Regions from separate parts of the Ferrimonas balearica DSM 9799 genome, predicted to be linked through region 1. Evidence: riboswitches for the same ligand, from Rfam matches in the RefSeq annotation. Region 1 holds a riboswitch; the other holds the start of a gene.
The links. Region 1 has a riboswitch for thiamine pyrophosphate ahead of thiC (phosphomethylpyrimidine synthase ThiC). Riboswitches for the same ligand answer to the same signal wherever they lie in the genome.

Region 1 (7,825 bases):
CGGTACTCAGGTTGTCCGGCTGGTCATCAAACATCACCGCGCTGTCGGCGTGAAAACCAAAGTGATCGCAGATGGTTTTGAAGGCGTGGGGGTGGGGCTTCATCTGAAAATCCACCTGCTCAACGCTGAACAGCCCTTCGAAGCAGTGGCTCAGGCCCAGATGGTCGAGCAGTCGTTCGGCGTAGGCGCGGGGGGAGTTGGTAAAGAGGATTCGGCGTTTCTCGGTAGCCAGCAGTTCATCGGCCAGCTCTGGTACCCGCGGCAGCGCATCCAGGGCGACATCGTGGGCGTAATGGGAGAACGCTTCCAGGTCCACTTCCGGGTGATGCAGTTGCAGGCCGCGCAGGGTGCCTCCGTACTGTTTGTAGTAGCGTTGGCAGAATTCGTGGGCGTCGGTGGGGGTCAGGTCAAACTGGCGGGCGACAAAGTCGCGCATGCGCTGGCCAACCTGGTCAAGGATGCCGGATTCCGGTGCGTAGAGGGTGTTGTCGAGGTCAAACAGATAGACGTCACGTTGCAGCAATGGTGACACGATGGGGGAACTCCTGTACTGCGGGGGCGAGCAAGGTTAACAGTGCCCCCGTCAGCTCGCAAGGGTCAGGGCGCGGCGTTGATGCGGGCGTCGATGCCCTGTTGCTGCAACCGGCTGGCCACTTGTTGCAAGCGGAGTTCGGTGGTTTCAGCCCACTGGCGGGCTTGCTCCCGAACGCCGTGATGGCGGAAGCCGTTAAGTTTCAGCGGTCGCTGCCCCGGCAAGGCTCGGATAAACGCGGCCAGGGCATCCAGCTCGGCATCGCTGTCGTTGTGGTGCTCGATCAGCAAAAACCGCAGCTCCGCCAGCTTGTCCTGCTCTGCCAGCAATCGGGCACTGGCCAGCACCTTGGCATTGTCGCGACCGGTGAGGGTTTTGTGCAGTGCCGGATCCATCGCCTTAATGTCCAGCATCACGCCATCGGCATGGGGCAGCAAACCGTCCCAATGCGCCCCATCGGTTAAGCCGTTGGAGTCGATCAACAGGTTAAGGTGTGCGCACTCCGGGTGCTGTTTCAGCTGTGCCATCAGCGCGCCAAGAAAGCGGTGCTGGAGGGTGGCTTCACCGCCGGAGAAGGTCACCCCATCCAGCAAGGGGGCGTGGTCGGCGATCTGTTTCACCAGACTGGCGACGTCATGGCGACGGGCATATGGGCTGCCATTGCGGCCACAGTGCGGCAAACAGCTTTCGCAGTTCTGGCACTGCGGCGCGCTGTGCGCCAGCTTGCGCTTGCCGTTGACGCTGGCGTCCACCAGGGCGCCGTTCGGGCAGTGGGGCACACAGTCGAGGCAGTGGTTGCAGTGGCCGATGGTGTGCGGGTTGTGGCAACTGGGGCAGTTCATGTTGCAGCCCTGGAAGAACACCACCATCCGGCTGCCCGGCCCGTCAACACAGGAGAACGGCAGGATGCGGTTAACCGGCGCCTGCAGGGCGGGCGCCGTCAGTTTGCCAAAGCGAAGGCCGGTCTGAGCCGGCCCCATCGGTTTCAGGCTTACCACAGGTTGGTGGGGTTCTGTTCGTGGTTCAGGGTGCGGGCCTGGCGAGACAGGATCTGACCCACGTCCACCGCCTCCAGTCCCAGCGCCGTCGAGGTGTGACGCTCCGCCTGCTGACGGTACTTCTCAATGTCGGACTTTTTCACCAGAAAACCGGTGACCCGAACCAGATCGCTGTCGGACAGGTTGGCGGTGAATACCCGCATGCCGAGGCGGAAGCCACCCTTGATCAGGCGGGTCAGTGCGTCGGGATTGCGGCGGATGGTCGGGTCAAATCCAAGGATGTCACTGACCCCGGCCTGGAAGTAGGTGTGCATCCGGGCGGTGGCGCGGATGTAGCTGGCCGGGTCCGGCTCTTCACCGATCGGAATGCGGGTGCCGGCGGTCTCTTCGGTGTCGCAAGAGATGCCGGACTGGGCGTGCAGCATCACCTTGTTGTCCAGGCAGTGCGGGAGGCGGATCGCCTCAACCGCTTCGGCGTAGGCAGCGATGATGCGCTCGGCCAGCACATTGGCTTCCTCATCCAGGCCGTAACGACCGGTTTTGCCCTGAGCCGCCATCAGTTGGTTGACCAGTTCGGCGGTGCCGTAGATCCCAAACATGGCGGTGAACTTCGCCGGGTCCAGCAGACCCTCCTGACAGAGGAAGTGGTGGCGGTAGAACTGGGTGTCTTCCACCAGCGCATTGATGCGGTGTGCCAGGCCACGGGTCATCAGGTCAACGCAGCGGGGCAGGGCGTTGGCCAGGTAGTCCTCCACCGTGCCATCGCACAGGCCAAAGGAGACCCGCAGATTCAGGCGCAGCAGGGTGTGGGCACCGCCGCCCAACGGCAGCGAGTTAAAGCAGCTGACGTTGGCGTAGTCGCCCTCGAAGTCACGGGCGATGCGCTCATGGTTGGCGATGTGGGGCTTGTTGCAACGGATGATGTTGTCGGTCAGTTGCTCAAGCAGATCATCCGGCGTGATCCCCTGCTGATAACGGAAGGTCAGGTTGGGCACCGCCTGCGCCAGTTCGGCGTCGATGCGCAGCAGAGAGCGGCCAACACGGCTGTCCTGCGGACCCAGGTTCACGTGGGCAAAGGAGTCCGGCACGATGCGGTCGATCATCTGCCAGAAGCGGCGCAACTTGCGGTAGAGCTGCTCGTCGCTCAGTTCCGCGGCATAGGGTTCCAGCAGGGTGTCCAGATGGCCCAGGAACACCGGGTAGGTGGTCACCGACGGCACGTGCTGATAGAGGATAGTGAGCAGGTGCAGGGCGTCATCGAAATCCTCTGCCGGCTCAAGTTCCAAAAAGGCGCTGCCCTGGTTCAGGGTGACGGCGTAGTCCGGCAGGGTGTAGCGCGGTTTAAAGGGCGCCGCCGGTTCAAACATCTCGTGCAGCAGGCCACTGCTGACCGCCTCGGCCACCTCGTCGTCGTAGGCGCAACCGGGCAGGGCGGCTTCCAGTCGCTGGTACAGGGCCAGCTGCTTCTGGGCCGGAGTCAGGTTGGTTTGACGCACCAGTCGGGCGGCGTCGTCCAGTAGGGTTTGGTAGGCGGACATCGGACTTCTCTTTTCGGTTCCGTTGCTGGGCGCAGAGGGCGTCCCATCGGGCGTTTGCAGTGTAGCAACCGGTTCGAATATTCTCTTCTCCAACGCGCCGGTTCTGGGAGCCATGCCGCACTTTTTCAAAGGCTTGGGCTGAGCGCCTGGCACCAATCAGTGGCTGGCTTCTCTTTGGTTTTTAGGCGGAGTTATGGGTGAGGCTTCGCCACTGTTCCGAGTTGTATTGGCCGGATGATGTTGCCATACTGCCCCGGTCTTGTCGGAGTGCCCAGTTGAATGGGCTGAGATCGCGAAAGCGGGATCCGTGGAACCTGAACCGGTTAGTACCGGCGTAGGAAAACAAGCAACGCCCCCATTGGCTCCTCGGCCAGTAATCGAGTTAATCACGCACTCGTGGGCGCTCAAATTGTTCGCCAGCAGGCTCACGTCCGACAGGCAATTTTCCATAGGGAACACTTGGAGATTGCAATGTCGACTGACACCCCCAATAACGGCCTTTCCCGCCGTCAACGCCGCGATGCGGCACAGCACTATCTGGATAACCTGCAGGGAAACCCGTTTCCCAACTCCCGCAAGCTGTACCTGACCGGCTCCCGCCCGGACATCCGTGTCGGCATGCGCGAGATTGACCAGTCGCCCTCGGTCATCGGCGGTGACCAGCACAACCCCATCACCCGCGACAACGAGGCGATACCGGTGTATGACACCGCCGGGCCCTACAGCGATCCCAACGCCAATCTGGACGTGCGAGCGGGCCTCAAACCGTTGCGCCGCGACTGGATTCTGGAGCGGGAGGACAGCGAAACCCTGTCCGGTGCCAGCTCCCACTTTACCCAGCAGCGCCTGGCCGACGGCGGCTTCGACCACCTGCGGTTCGAGCAGCTGCCCAAGCCTCGTCGGGCCAAGCCGGGACGCAACGTGACCCAGCTTCACTATGCCCGTGCCGGCATTGTCACCCCCGAGATGGAGTATGTGGCGATCCGGGAGAACCTGGGGCGGGAGCGGATCCGCAACGAGATCCTGAAGCGGACCCACCCGGGTCAGAGCTTCGGCGCCAACCTGCCGGAGGCGATCACCCCGGAGTTTGTGCGCGACGAGATCGCCCGTGGCCGCGCCATCATCCCCGCCAACATCAACCACCCGGAAGCGGAGCCGATGATCATCGGCCGTAACTTCCTGGTGAAGGTCAACGCCAACATCGGCAACTCCTCCGTCAGCTCCTCCATCGAAGAGGAGGTGGAGAAACTGGTATGGTCCTGCCGCTGGGGCGCGGACACTGTGATGGATCTCTCCACCGGCCGCCATATCCACGAAACCCGGGAGTGGATCATCCGTAACTCGCCGGTGCCCATCGGCACGGTGCCGATCTATCAGGCGCTGGAGAAGGTGAACGGCGTGGCCGAAGACCTGACCTGGGCGGTGTTCCGCGACACCCTGATTGAGCAGGCCGAGCAGGGGGTGGATTACTTCACCATCCATGCGGGCGTCCTGCTGCGTTACGTACCGATGACCGCCGAGCGGGTCACAGGCATCGTCTCCCGCGGGGGCTCGATCATGGCCAAGTGGTGTCTCTACCACCACAAAGAGAACTTTCTCTATGAGCATTTCGATGAAATCTGCCGCATCTGTGCCCAGTACGACGTCTCACTCTCGTTGGGGGATGGCATGCGCCCCGGCGCCATTGTCGACGCGAATGACCGGGCCCAGTTCGCCGAGCTGGAAACCCTGGGTGAGTTGACCCGTATCGCCTGGCAACACGATGTGCAGACCATTATCGAAGGCCCGGGCCATGTGCCGATGCACCTGGTGAAGATCAATATGGAGAAGCAGTTGCAGGACTGCATGGAGGCGCCGTTTTACACCCTGGGCCCGCAGATCACCGATGTAGCACCGGGCTACGACCACTTCACCTCCGGCATCGGTGCCGCCATGATCGGCTGGTACGGCTGCGCCATGCTCTGCTACGTCACCCCCAAGGAACATCTGGGTCTGCCGGGCAAAGAGGACGTCAAGCAGGGCCTGATCGCCTACAAGATTGCTGCCCACGCCGCTGACGTCGCCAAGGGCCACCCGGGCGCTCAGATCCGCGATAACGCGCTGTCACTGGCCCGCTTCGAATTCCGCTGGGAGGACCAGTTCAATCTGTCGCTGGATCCGGAAACCGCCAAAGCCTACCACGATGCCACGCTGCCCCAGGAGAGCGCCAAGGTGGCCCACTTCTGCTCCATGTGCGGGCCCAAGTTCTGCTCCATGAAGATCACTCAGGAGGTGCGCGACTACGCTGCCGCCAATCCGGAGGCGTTGATCGAGATTGAACAGCTCGACGCCGATGCCGGTATGGCCGCCAAGGCGGAGGAGTTCCGCCAGAGCGGTGCGCAACTCTACTCAAAGGTTCAATCCGAGGCTTAAGCAATGACGCAATCAGACGGGGCAGCGGTATCGCCCCAAACCCTGGGCAAACCGCCCATCGTCTGGACCATCGCCGGCAGTGATTCCGGCGGCGGTGCCGGGATCCAGGCGGACCTGCTGACCATGCGCGACCTCGGTGGCCACGGCTGTTCGGTGATCACCTGCATCACGGCGCAAAGCTCCGTGGCGGTGGACCACGTTGAAGCGGTGTCGGTCAAGGGGATGCTGGCCCAGCTCGATACCCTGTGGGCCGACTTGCCGCCCCAGGCCATTAAGATTGGCCTGCTGCCGGGCCCGGCCCATATTGAGGCACTGGCGGACTGGTTTGCGGCGCATCAGGCCGGGTTACCACCGGTGATTCTGGACCCGGTGCTGGTGGCCAGCTCCGGCGGCATGCTGAACGTCTGTGAAGCCAGTGACCAGTTCGATGCGCTGCTGCCCTATGTCGAAGTCATCACCCCGAATGGCGATGAACTGGCGGCCCTGACCGGCATGGTGATCGATTCCCCCGCTGCGGTGGTGGCGGCCTGCCAACAGTTGCATCAACGGGGCGCCCGGGCGGTGCTGGCCAAAGGCGGCCACTTTGACCATCTGCATCCGGGCCGTTGCGTGGACTATTTCAGCAGCGCGGCGTTGACCACGCTGTTCGATGGCCCCCGCATCGCCACCCAACACACCCACGGCAGCGGCTGTACCCTGGCTTCCGCCCTGGCGACGGTGCTGGCTCAGGGCTACGTGATGGAGGACGCGCTGGCAGTGGTGCGGGCGTACCTGCATAACGGCCTGATGGGCGCCGTGGCATTGGGCGCCGGGCCGGGCCCGCTGGCCCGAACCGGTTGGCCGCAACGGCTCGACAGTTTCCCCACTGTGCCCCTGCCGGGCAGTGAACTGGCCCGGGCCTACGGCCTGGAAGCCAGCGTGCAACTGCCGCAGCAGCCCTTCGCCCGTTGTGATGTTTCGGCCCTGGGGATCTACCCGGTGGTGGACAGCGTGGAGTGGGTGGAACGTCTGCTGGCACTGGGGGTGAAAACCCTGCAGCTGCGCATCAAGGACAAGTCACCTGAGGCGGTGTCAGCGGACATTCAACGGGCGATCGTTTTGGGCCATCAGCACCAGGCCCGCCTCTTTATCAATGACTACTGGCAACTGGCCATCGAGCACGGCGCCTACGGCGTGCATCTGGGTCAGGAGGATATGGAAACCGCCGATCTGGCAGCGATTGAGCGCGCCGGACTGCGCCTGGGGCTGTCCACCCACGGCTATTACGAGATCCTGCGGGCCCATGCCCTGAAGCCCAGCTACATCGCCCTTGGCCACATCTTTCCGACGCCCACTAAGGAGATGCCCTCGGCCCCGCAGGGGTTGGCGCGCCTCGGTCGCTATGTGGCGTTGGTGCAGCCCCATTGTCCGGCAGTGGCCATTGGCGGCATCGACGTCTCTCGCGCCTATCAGGTGGCACAATCCGGCGTCGGCAGCATCGCCGTGGTGCGCGCGGTGACCCAGGCCGATGACGTTGCCGTGGCCCTGGCGCAACTGCAACAGGCCTTTGAATCGGCCCCCACCCTGGAGTCCGTCGATGCTGAGCGATAACGACTATCTGCGCTTCGGCCGCCAACTGCTGATGCCACAGTGGGGCGAGCCGGGGCAGGGGCAACTGGCTCGACAACGGGTGTTGCTGATCGGCCTGGGTGGCCTGGGCTGCCCGGCACTGCAGTACCTTGCTGGCGCTGGGGTGGGGCAGCTGCGTCTGGTGGACGCTGACACCGTCTCCCTGTCCAACCTGCCTCGACAAACCCTCTACCGACCGGATCAGGTGGGTGAACTGAAGGTGACCGCGGCGGCGCAATGGGTGGCGGCGCACAACCCCGGTCTGAGCGTGGAGGCCATTGCCGGGATGGCGACGGCAGAGCGCCTGCCGGCGTTGCTGGAACAGGTCGATGTGGTGCTCGATTGCACCGACCAACTGGCCAGCCGGCATGCCATCAACGCCGCCTGCGTGGCGTGGGGCGTGCCGTTGGTGAGCGGTGCCGCCATCGGCTGGCAGGGACAACTGATGGTGATCGACCCGGTGAACACCCCTGCCAGCGCTTGTTTCGCCTGCCTCTCAGACCCCAATGAAACAGCGACTCCGGACTCCTGCCAGCAGGCCGGAGTGGCGGGGCCGGTGGTGGGCGCCGTGGGCACCCTGCAGGCGTTGCTGGCGCTGCGCTTGTTGTTGGGGCAGCCGGTTCAGACCGGTCTGCATCGTTTTGATGGTTTGCAGTTTCAGTGGCAGCGCTTTGAGCTGTCTCCCGTTGCCGAATGCCCGGTATGTAGCGATTCGCGGAGTCTCTAGATGAAGAACA
Region 2 (7,825 bases), 500 kb from region 1:
CCGGGTGACGCTGAATCAGGATGGCAGCATGAGCCAAAGCTCGCGCTATCTGAAACAGGGCAAATGGGTGGATGGCCACAGCGTGACCTATTACCCGGTGGAGTGAGGCGGGGCAGAGACGAAAAAGACCGGCCTTGCCGGTCTTTTTTCTGGCTCAAAGAGGCGCTGTTGTTTCAGGAAGCGCGCTGCTTATCGTCGTTGCCGTCGGCGGGGCCAACGAAACGGGACAGCTCGCTGGCAAACACCGAATGCAGCTCCTCTTCTACGTCGCGCAGCCGTTCACGCAGGTCGGCGATGGACTCTGCGCCCTCAAAACGCTCTTGCAACAGGCGCTCGAATTTCGGATCGGTTCCGGGCATCTTGTTACCTCCTTTACCCCTGCGGGGCTCGGCAAGTCTTGCACATCCGGTTTGGATGGCCTGGGCTGAGCCGGTTTGGCCCGTTGGCGTTATCATAGCCACAATGCCTGATTCGCGCCTTCTACGGTGCTCAGAACCACAGTATCCATGGGCGCTGGACGCAGTTCAAGGGTACCTGACATCAATTCGTCGCGACGGAACCAATGGATCGTTAATTCCGAACCTTCACCGTAGCGTTCCAGCTGAGTGTCGAGGTTGCCGGCGACCTCCAGATTATCGACAGCGATAAGGCGATCCCCCGCGGCCAGCCCGGCGCGGTGGGCGTTACCTCCCTCCGCAACTGCCTCAATTCGCACGCCGAAAGCTTCGGCACGGTAACGGGCACCCAGGCTGGCTTTCAGTGCCGGTTTACCCTGGCCGCCCTTATCGCCATTGCCATTGGCCGCGCGCATCCGCATCTCGACGCCCACCTGTGCCAGCAAACGTTCCAGCGGCAGGTCATCGGTGTTGTCGAGGTAGGCGAACAGGTCGGAGACGTCGCGGTCAAGCAACTCCGCCACCAGTGCCTGGTGGGTGTGCTCGTCGGTGCCAATGCCGGTTTGGCCGTGACGCTCCCACAGCAGCCGCATAAGGTCATCCAGTGACCGTCGCCCCTGAGTTTCCAGACGCAGGGTCAGGTCCAGCGTCAGGGCAAACAGGGCGCCTTTGGTGTAGTAGCTGACAATGGCGTTCTGGGCGTTCTCATCCTGCTTGTAGAACTTGGTCCAGGCGTTAAAGCTGGAATCGCGCAGGCTTTGCTTAAAGCGGCCCACACCCCGTGTAACCCGGGTCATACCCTCGGCCAACATCTGCAGGTAGGTGCCCTGATCGACGCATCCGGAACGGTACACCAGCAGGTCATCGTAGTAAGAGGTGATCCCTTCGTAAGCCCACAGTTGGCGGGTGTAGCTCTCCTGGCTCAGATCGTACGGGACAAACTGGGCGGGCTTGATGCGTTTGACGTTCCAGTTGTGGAAATACTCATGGGAGCAGAGGGAGAGGAAGGTGCGATAGCCTTCGCTGATGCCCGGCTCGTTGGCGGAGGGCAGGTCGCCACGGCCACATACCAGCGCGGTGGAGGCGCGATGCTCCAAGCCGCCAAAACCACTGCCTACCACCTGAGTCAGGAACAGGTAGCGGTCGTAGGGAGCCTGGCCCCCGAACAGGTTGATCTGGTATTCGCAGATTTTGCGCAGGTCTGCGCAGATGCGGTCAGTGTCGGCGAGGTGGCGACCGGTCAGCACCAGATCGTGGGGAACGCCGCCAGCCTCAAAGGTGGCCAGGGTGAACTCCCCCATCTCAACCGGGTGGTCGATCAGCTCGTCGTAGTTATCGGCTTGATAGTCACCAAAACCGTAACGCTCAGCGCCCGCTTCGCGCATCGCCGTGGCCACGCGCCAGTTCTGGTACTGCGGGCCTTGCGGTGCCAGCAGGGTGACTTTGACGGGATTTGATTCCTGCCCCACCACGGCAACAAAGGTGCTGCTGCCGTTAAAGAAGCCATGGGTCTGATCCAGATGGGCGCCACGAACTGAGAGGTCCCAGGCGTACACCTGATAGTGCAGCTCCACCGCACCACTGGCATGGTCCAACTGCCAGGTCTGCTTATCCAACTGACTCAGCGCCAGAGGCTCGCCATCAGGACGCTGGGCGCGTACGCCGATCAGATGACGGGCAAAGTCGCGAATCATGTAGCTGCCGGGCAACCAGGCGGGCAGGGTAAAGCGCTGGCCGGCTTCGGCCTGAGGCACGCTAACGCTGACGGCGAAGAGGTGGGCGTTGGGGTCAATCGGTTGGATCTGGTAGTGGATCATCAGGGACTGCTTCCTTCCTGGTCGTTTTCCTGTTGGCGATTGTAACGGGGCAATCAATGGGTTGTCAGCCTCGATCCTCAGGCGACTGAATGTGATGGGGATCCCGTCTTTTCTGTGGGGCCGGACGTATGCTGCCTGCACTTGATCAGGCTGGAGTCGTGGATGTTGACCCTGTTTCGCCCCTTTATGCTGATGCTGGTGCTGTACGGACTGTTCTGTCTGTTTGGTTTGTGGCGTGGTTGGCGAGAGCAGAAACGGCTGGCCCGCCGACGGCGTCGCCAGTGACGCTGTAAAGCTGGCGACACCCGGCAATCAAGCGGATGACATCACTGCCATTTTTCCTGCGGGTGCGAGGCTCGTATAATAACAGCTGTCTTACTACAGCCTGATTTGGGAGCCCTTCATGGCCGAAGAAACCCTGTTCTCCAAGATTGTCCGTCGCGAAATTCCTGCCGAGATCCTCTACCAGGACGATCTGGTCACCGCCTTTAAGGACATTCAACCCAAGGCACCGCATCACATTCTGCTGATCCCCAACCACCTGATCCCCACCGTCAACGACGTGACCCACGACGATGAGCTGGCGCTGGGCCGCCTGTTTACCGTGGCCGCCAAGCTGGCCAAGCAACTGGGCATTGATGAAGACGGCTACCGCCTGATCATGAACTGCAACCGTCATGGTGGTCAGGAGGTGTATCACGTGCATATGCACCTGCTGGGCGGCCGCGCACTCGGACCGATGTTGGCCTCATGATGCGACCGGATAACAGCGAATTTTTCCCCCTGACCGGACTGGCCAGCCGCTTTGTTGAGCAGTTGGCACAGTGCCGCGCACTGGGGGTGAAAACCCTCGAAGGCAGTGAGCACCACGTGTTGCTGGAGTTGCCCTACAACGAACAGTTGGTGGGTTATCCCGATACCGGCGTACTCCACGGCGGGGTGATCACGACCCTGATGGATACCGCCTCCGGTGCCGCGGTGGTGTGTGCGGTGACTCAAGCCTCCGGCGAGATTGAGCTCTGTCCGACCCTGGACCTGCGGGTTGACTACATGAAGGCGGCTGAGCCCGGTAAGCCGGTGTACGGTTTTGCCGAGTGTTTCAAGCTCACCAGTGCGGTCGCTTTTACCCGCGGCATCGCCTACCAGGACTCCATGGATGACCCCATTGCCCAGGCGGTGGGTTCCTTTATGCGCATCGGTCCTGAGCTGATGACGGACAGTTTCCGTCAGGCGTTGAAGGGGGAGTAATGGACTTAAAGCAACTGCTTAAGGAAGCCAACGCGGACAACGATTACGGTCGGCTGTTGGATCTGGTGCCCTATGCCCGCTTTATCGGTATGGAGTGTGAGCGCTTTGGCGACGAGATGGTGTTCCGTCTGCCCGCCAAGGAGCAAAACCTGGGCAACCCGATGTTACCGGCCTTGCACGGTGGGGTGATTGCCGGTTTTATGGAGATGTCAGCGATTCTGCAGCTGATGGTGCTGATGCAGACCACCCGGGTGCCTAAAATTGTCGACTTTTCCATCGATTATTTGCGTGCAGGCTATGCCCGCGAGACCTATTGTGAGTGTAAGATCACCCGTCAGGGCCGACGCGTGGCCAATGTGAGTGTCAGCTGCTGGCAAACCAATCGGAAGCAGCCCATAGCGACCGCGAGGGCACACTTCCTGATCGACTAGGATAGGAGGCAAGGATGAAAGCGTGGATAGGGGTATTACTGCTGTGCCTGACGGGGTGCAGTTCCATTACGGCGGGCGTTGCGGCCCGCTCCGACCGGTCCGAGCTGCGCATTGATTCCAGCAGCGTCGCCCGTGAAGTCAGCATCGAGCAGGTGCAGAAAGGCTACCAGGGCGAACGCTTGCAAGCCTCGGCGGTGTTGATCTCCCGGGTCAGCACCGACCGCTACCTGCAGTACAAATTCACCTTCTATGACGCCAGTGGCGTGCCGGTGGAACCCGATGCCATGAGTTGGCGACCGGTTAACCTGCATGGTGGCGAGCGTCGCCCGGTTACGGCAGTCGCTCCGACTACTTTGGCCACCGAATTCGAGATATATGTCCGTCGAGCTACGGACGAATAGAGCTGGAAAAACTCCTTTACAATTGGCCATTTAAAACCGGCAGTGACTGTGATGTCTGTCGGTTTTTTTGTTGGCATTTCCGCTAGAATGGCAGCCAATTCAACCGCCCTCACGGACGATTGCACGGTATTGGGCCCACCCTTTTGCTGTTTTCTGGAGAAATGCCATGACCGACATGTTCCTCGAGATCTCCCCCGTGATGTTTTCCACCCCGCTGCTGTCTGGTGTTATCAGCACCTTCCTGACCGTGGGGATCGCCTACTGGGCTTATCTGGCCTACGACTACAACCGTACTGAGACCGAGCCAAAGCTCTGGAATAAGTAACCCGCTTTCCGAAAGCCCGCCGATTGGCGGGCTTTTTTGTGTCTGATGTCCCAAAACCCGCCGCTTTTGGATATACTCCGCTGCGCCACGGGGTGTGCCACGCACTGAGATCCTCCACTGAGGGAACCCGTTGAACCTGATCCGGTTAATACCGGCGTAGGAATGGCGCGCCCAGGCTCCCCGTTACCGTCGTCCGGATCAGATCGTTTTGACCTGCAATCAAGAGAATCGATACGGACATGAGACGCTCTTTGCTCTCCCTGGCCATGCTGGCCGCTCTCCCCGTCGCCGCAGAAGAGGCGATGGAAACCCTGACTGTTGTGGCCGACTTCCGAGGCCAATCGCTGGCGGAACTGCCGGCGTCCGCCACCGTGCTGGATGCGCAGCAGCTGGAGGACGAAGGGGGAGAGCACTTTGAGGATGCCCTGCACCGAATTCCCAACCTGAACTGGTCCGGTGGCAGCTCGCGCCCGCGCTATTTCCAGATCCGCGGTGTGGGTGAGCAGGAGGAGTATCAGGGGGCGCCCAACAGCTCTGTTGGTTTTATCGTTGATGACATCGACCTGTCCGGCATCGGCATGGCGGCGAGCCTGTTTGATCTGTCCCAGCTGGAAGTGTTGCGCGGGCCGCAGGGCACCCGTTATGGCGCCAACGCGCTGGCGGGTCTGATCTACCTGAAAAGCAATGATCCCACCGAACTGTTTGAGGCAGGCACCGAGATCAGCGTCGGCGAAGACAACCAGCTGACCGTGGGCGCTTACGCGTCCGGTGCGGCCGACGATAACGGTGAACTGCTGTACCGGGTGGCGGTGCAGAATCACCAGCAGGATGGTTACCGCTACAACGCCTATCTCGACCGCGACGACACCAACGCCCGTGACGAAACCACTGTGCGGGCGAAACTGCGTTGGCTGCCCACCGACACCTTCCAGGCCGACCTGACCTTCCTGCACGCTAATCTGGATAACGGCTACGACGTCTGGACCCTCGACAACAACGGGTTTACCACCAGCACCGACGAGCCGGGCGTTGACAGCCAACGCACCAATGGCGCGTCGCTCAAGCTGAACTGGGCAGTCTCTGAGGCCGTCAACCTCACCGCCATCACCAGCTACGCCAACAGCCGCACCCAGCACGCCTACGACGGTGACTGGTCCAACTCCGACTACTGGGCGGGACTGGATTGCCCGGTCTACGACGAGAACTGGAACGTGGTGGGCAGCGAGCCCTGCGTCTACGACTACTACTGGGACAAATCCGCCAAGCGCGACACCATCAGCCAGGAGGTGCGTTTTGCCTCCGGCGAAGCGGGGCGCATCTTTGCTGGCACCACCGATTGGCTGGTGGGGGTCTACTACAGCCGGCTGAAAGAGCACAACGATCTGGAAAGCTATTACAACGGCTTCCCGGACCAGTTCCTGATCAGTGACTACAAAGCCGCCAATACGGCGCTGTTCGGTCAGCTGGACTCCACCCTCGGCGCCTGGGAGCTCTCCGCTGGCCTGCGTGTCGAATACCGCCAGAGCGACTACGCCGATGATGCCGGCGAAAGCTTTGACCCGAAAGAGACCATGTGGGGTGGCCACCTCTCTGCCAGCCGTGCCCTGGCTGAGGGCCATCGTGCCTACGTGCGCCTGGCACGGGGCTACAAAGCGGGTGGTTTCAATATGGGCCTGCCACCGGTGCTGGAGGGGCAAACCGAATTTGAGTCCGAAACCCTCTACAACTACGAGCTGGGCCTGAAGAGCCGCTGGTTTGATGGTGCGGTGAACAGCAACCTGGCGCTGTTTTACATGGATCGTCAGAACCAGCAGGTGGAAGCCTCGCTGCAGGATCCGGACAACCCTCAGCGCTTCTTCCTGTACACCAACAACGCCGGTGCATCCGAGAACTACGGCCTGGAGCTGGACGTGAACTGGCAGGCCACTCGTCAACTGGAGATCTACGGTACCCTGGGTCTGTTGAAGGCGCGCTATAACACCTACCTGCTGCCGGAAGCTGACGGCTCCTTTACCGACCTGTCCGGCCGCGAACTGGCCCATGCCCCCAACTATCAGTACACCCTGGGGGGCACCTACCGGGCTGATAATGGCTGGTTCACCAACCTCAACCTCAATGGGGTGGACGCGTTTTACTACTCCGACAGCCACGATGCCCGCTCGGAGGCGTACACTCTGGTCAACGCCAAGCTGGGTTACGAGGCACAGAACTGGGCACTCTATCTGTGGGGGCGCAACCTGACTGACGAACAGTACGGGGTGCGCGGTTTCTACTTTGGCAATGAGCCAAACGACGGCTGGGCCGAAAAGCTGTACGTTCGCTACGGTGACCCGCGCCAGTTTGGCCTGACTTTCCGTTATGACTACCTGTAAGGAGCCTGCCATGCAATTGGCCGTTGAAATCAGTCTGTACCCGCTCAAGGACGACTATCTGAGTGTGATTAAGTGGTTTATCCAACGCCTTGATCAGTATCCGGAGGTGCGCCGCCTGACCAATGGTATGAGCACTCAGTTGCTGGGGGATTACGATGCGGTGATGGCGCTGCTCGCCACCGAGATGAAGGCCGCCCACGAGCAGTGGGGCAAAGGGGTGTTCGTCTGCAAGTTCATTCCGGGTGGAGTCAACCTTGACCACAGTGAGTGACTGGCTGCAGCAGGCCGCCTCTGAAGCCCACGCCCTTTCCGGCTGGGAAGCGGTGGCGGTGTTGCTGGCCATTGCCTACCTGCTGCTGGCGATGCGTCGCAGCCTGTGGTGCTGGCCCGCTGCGGCGGCCAGCACCCTGATCTACACCGTCCTGTTCTGGAAAGTGGCGTTGCTGATGGAGTCCGTCCTCAACGTCTACTACCTGGCGATGGCCGCTTACGGCTACTGGCAGTGGCGTTTCGGCGGTCAGCGGGGAGACGGTTTGCCGCTGGTGCGCTGGTCGGCGTCGACCCACCTGGCAGTCATTTTGGCCACCGGCATGGTGGCGCTGGGCGTGGGTTACCTGATGGACAACCACACCCATGCGGACATGGCCTATCTGGATGCCATGACCACCTGTTTTGCGGTCGTTACTACGGTGATGGTGGCCCGAAAAGTGGTGGAAAACTGGTTGTACTGGGTGGTGATCGACTTTGCCTCCATCTACCTCTATCTGGCCAAGGGCTTCTACCTCACCGCCGCCCTGTTCGTATTTTACGTGGGGATGGCCACGGTGGCGTACTTC

Region 2: another riboswitch for thiamine pyrophosphate. It lies ahead of FBAL_RS08085 (TonB-dependent receptor); the one in region 1 lies ahead of thiC (phosphomethylpyrimidine synthase ThiC).

What each region holds. Positions count from the first base shown of each region.
Region 1 covers NC_014541.1:2,274,671-2,282,495, reverse strand. The annotation lists gene FBAL_RS10365 (pyrimidine 5'-nucleotidase) at 1-532, opposite strand, end outside; gene FBAL_RS10360 (YjjW family glycine radical enzyme activase) at 598-1,530, opposite strand; gene FBAL_RS10355 (YjjI family glycine radical enzyme) at 1,524-3,068, opposite strand; TPP riboswitch at 3,322-3,427, shown strand; gene thiC (phosphomethylpyrimidine synthase ThiC) at 3,540-5,480, shown strand; gene thiE (thiamine phosphate synthase) at 5,484-7,070, shown strand; gene FBAL_RS10340 (HesA/MoeB/ThiF family protein) at 7,057-7,815, shown strand; gene thiS (sulfur carrier protein ThiS) at 7,816-7,825, shown strand, end outside.
Region 2 covers NC_014541.1:1,771,925-1,779,749, forward strand. The annotation lists gene FBAL_RS08050 (hypothetical protein) at 1-106, shown strand, start outside; gene FBAL_RS08055 (hypothetical protein) at 174-359, opposite strand; gene FBAL_RS08060 (M61 family metallopeptidase) at 452-2,212, opposite strand; gene FBAL_RS20715 (hypothetical protein) at 2,375-2,497, shown strand; gene hinT (purine nucleoside phosphoramidase) at 2,616-2,966, shown strand; gene FBAL_RS08070 (PaaI family thioesterase) at 2,963-3,460, shown strand; gene FBAL_RS08075 (PaaI family thioesterase) at 3,460-3,891, shown strand; gene FBAL_RS08080 (YcfL family putative periplasmic lipoprotein) at 3,906-4,292, shown strand; gene FBAL_RS20440 (hypothetical protein) at 4,459-4,617, shown strand; TPP riboswitch at 4,696-4,797, shown strand; gene FBAL_RS08085 (TonB-dependent receptor) at 4,857-6,989, shown strand; gene FBAL_RS08090 (YkoF family thiamine/hydroxymethylpyrimidine-binding protein) at 7,000-7,260, shown strand; gene pnuC (nicotinamide riboside transporter PnuC) at 7,244-7,825, shown strand, end outside.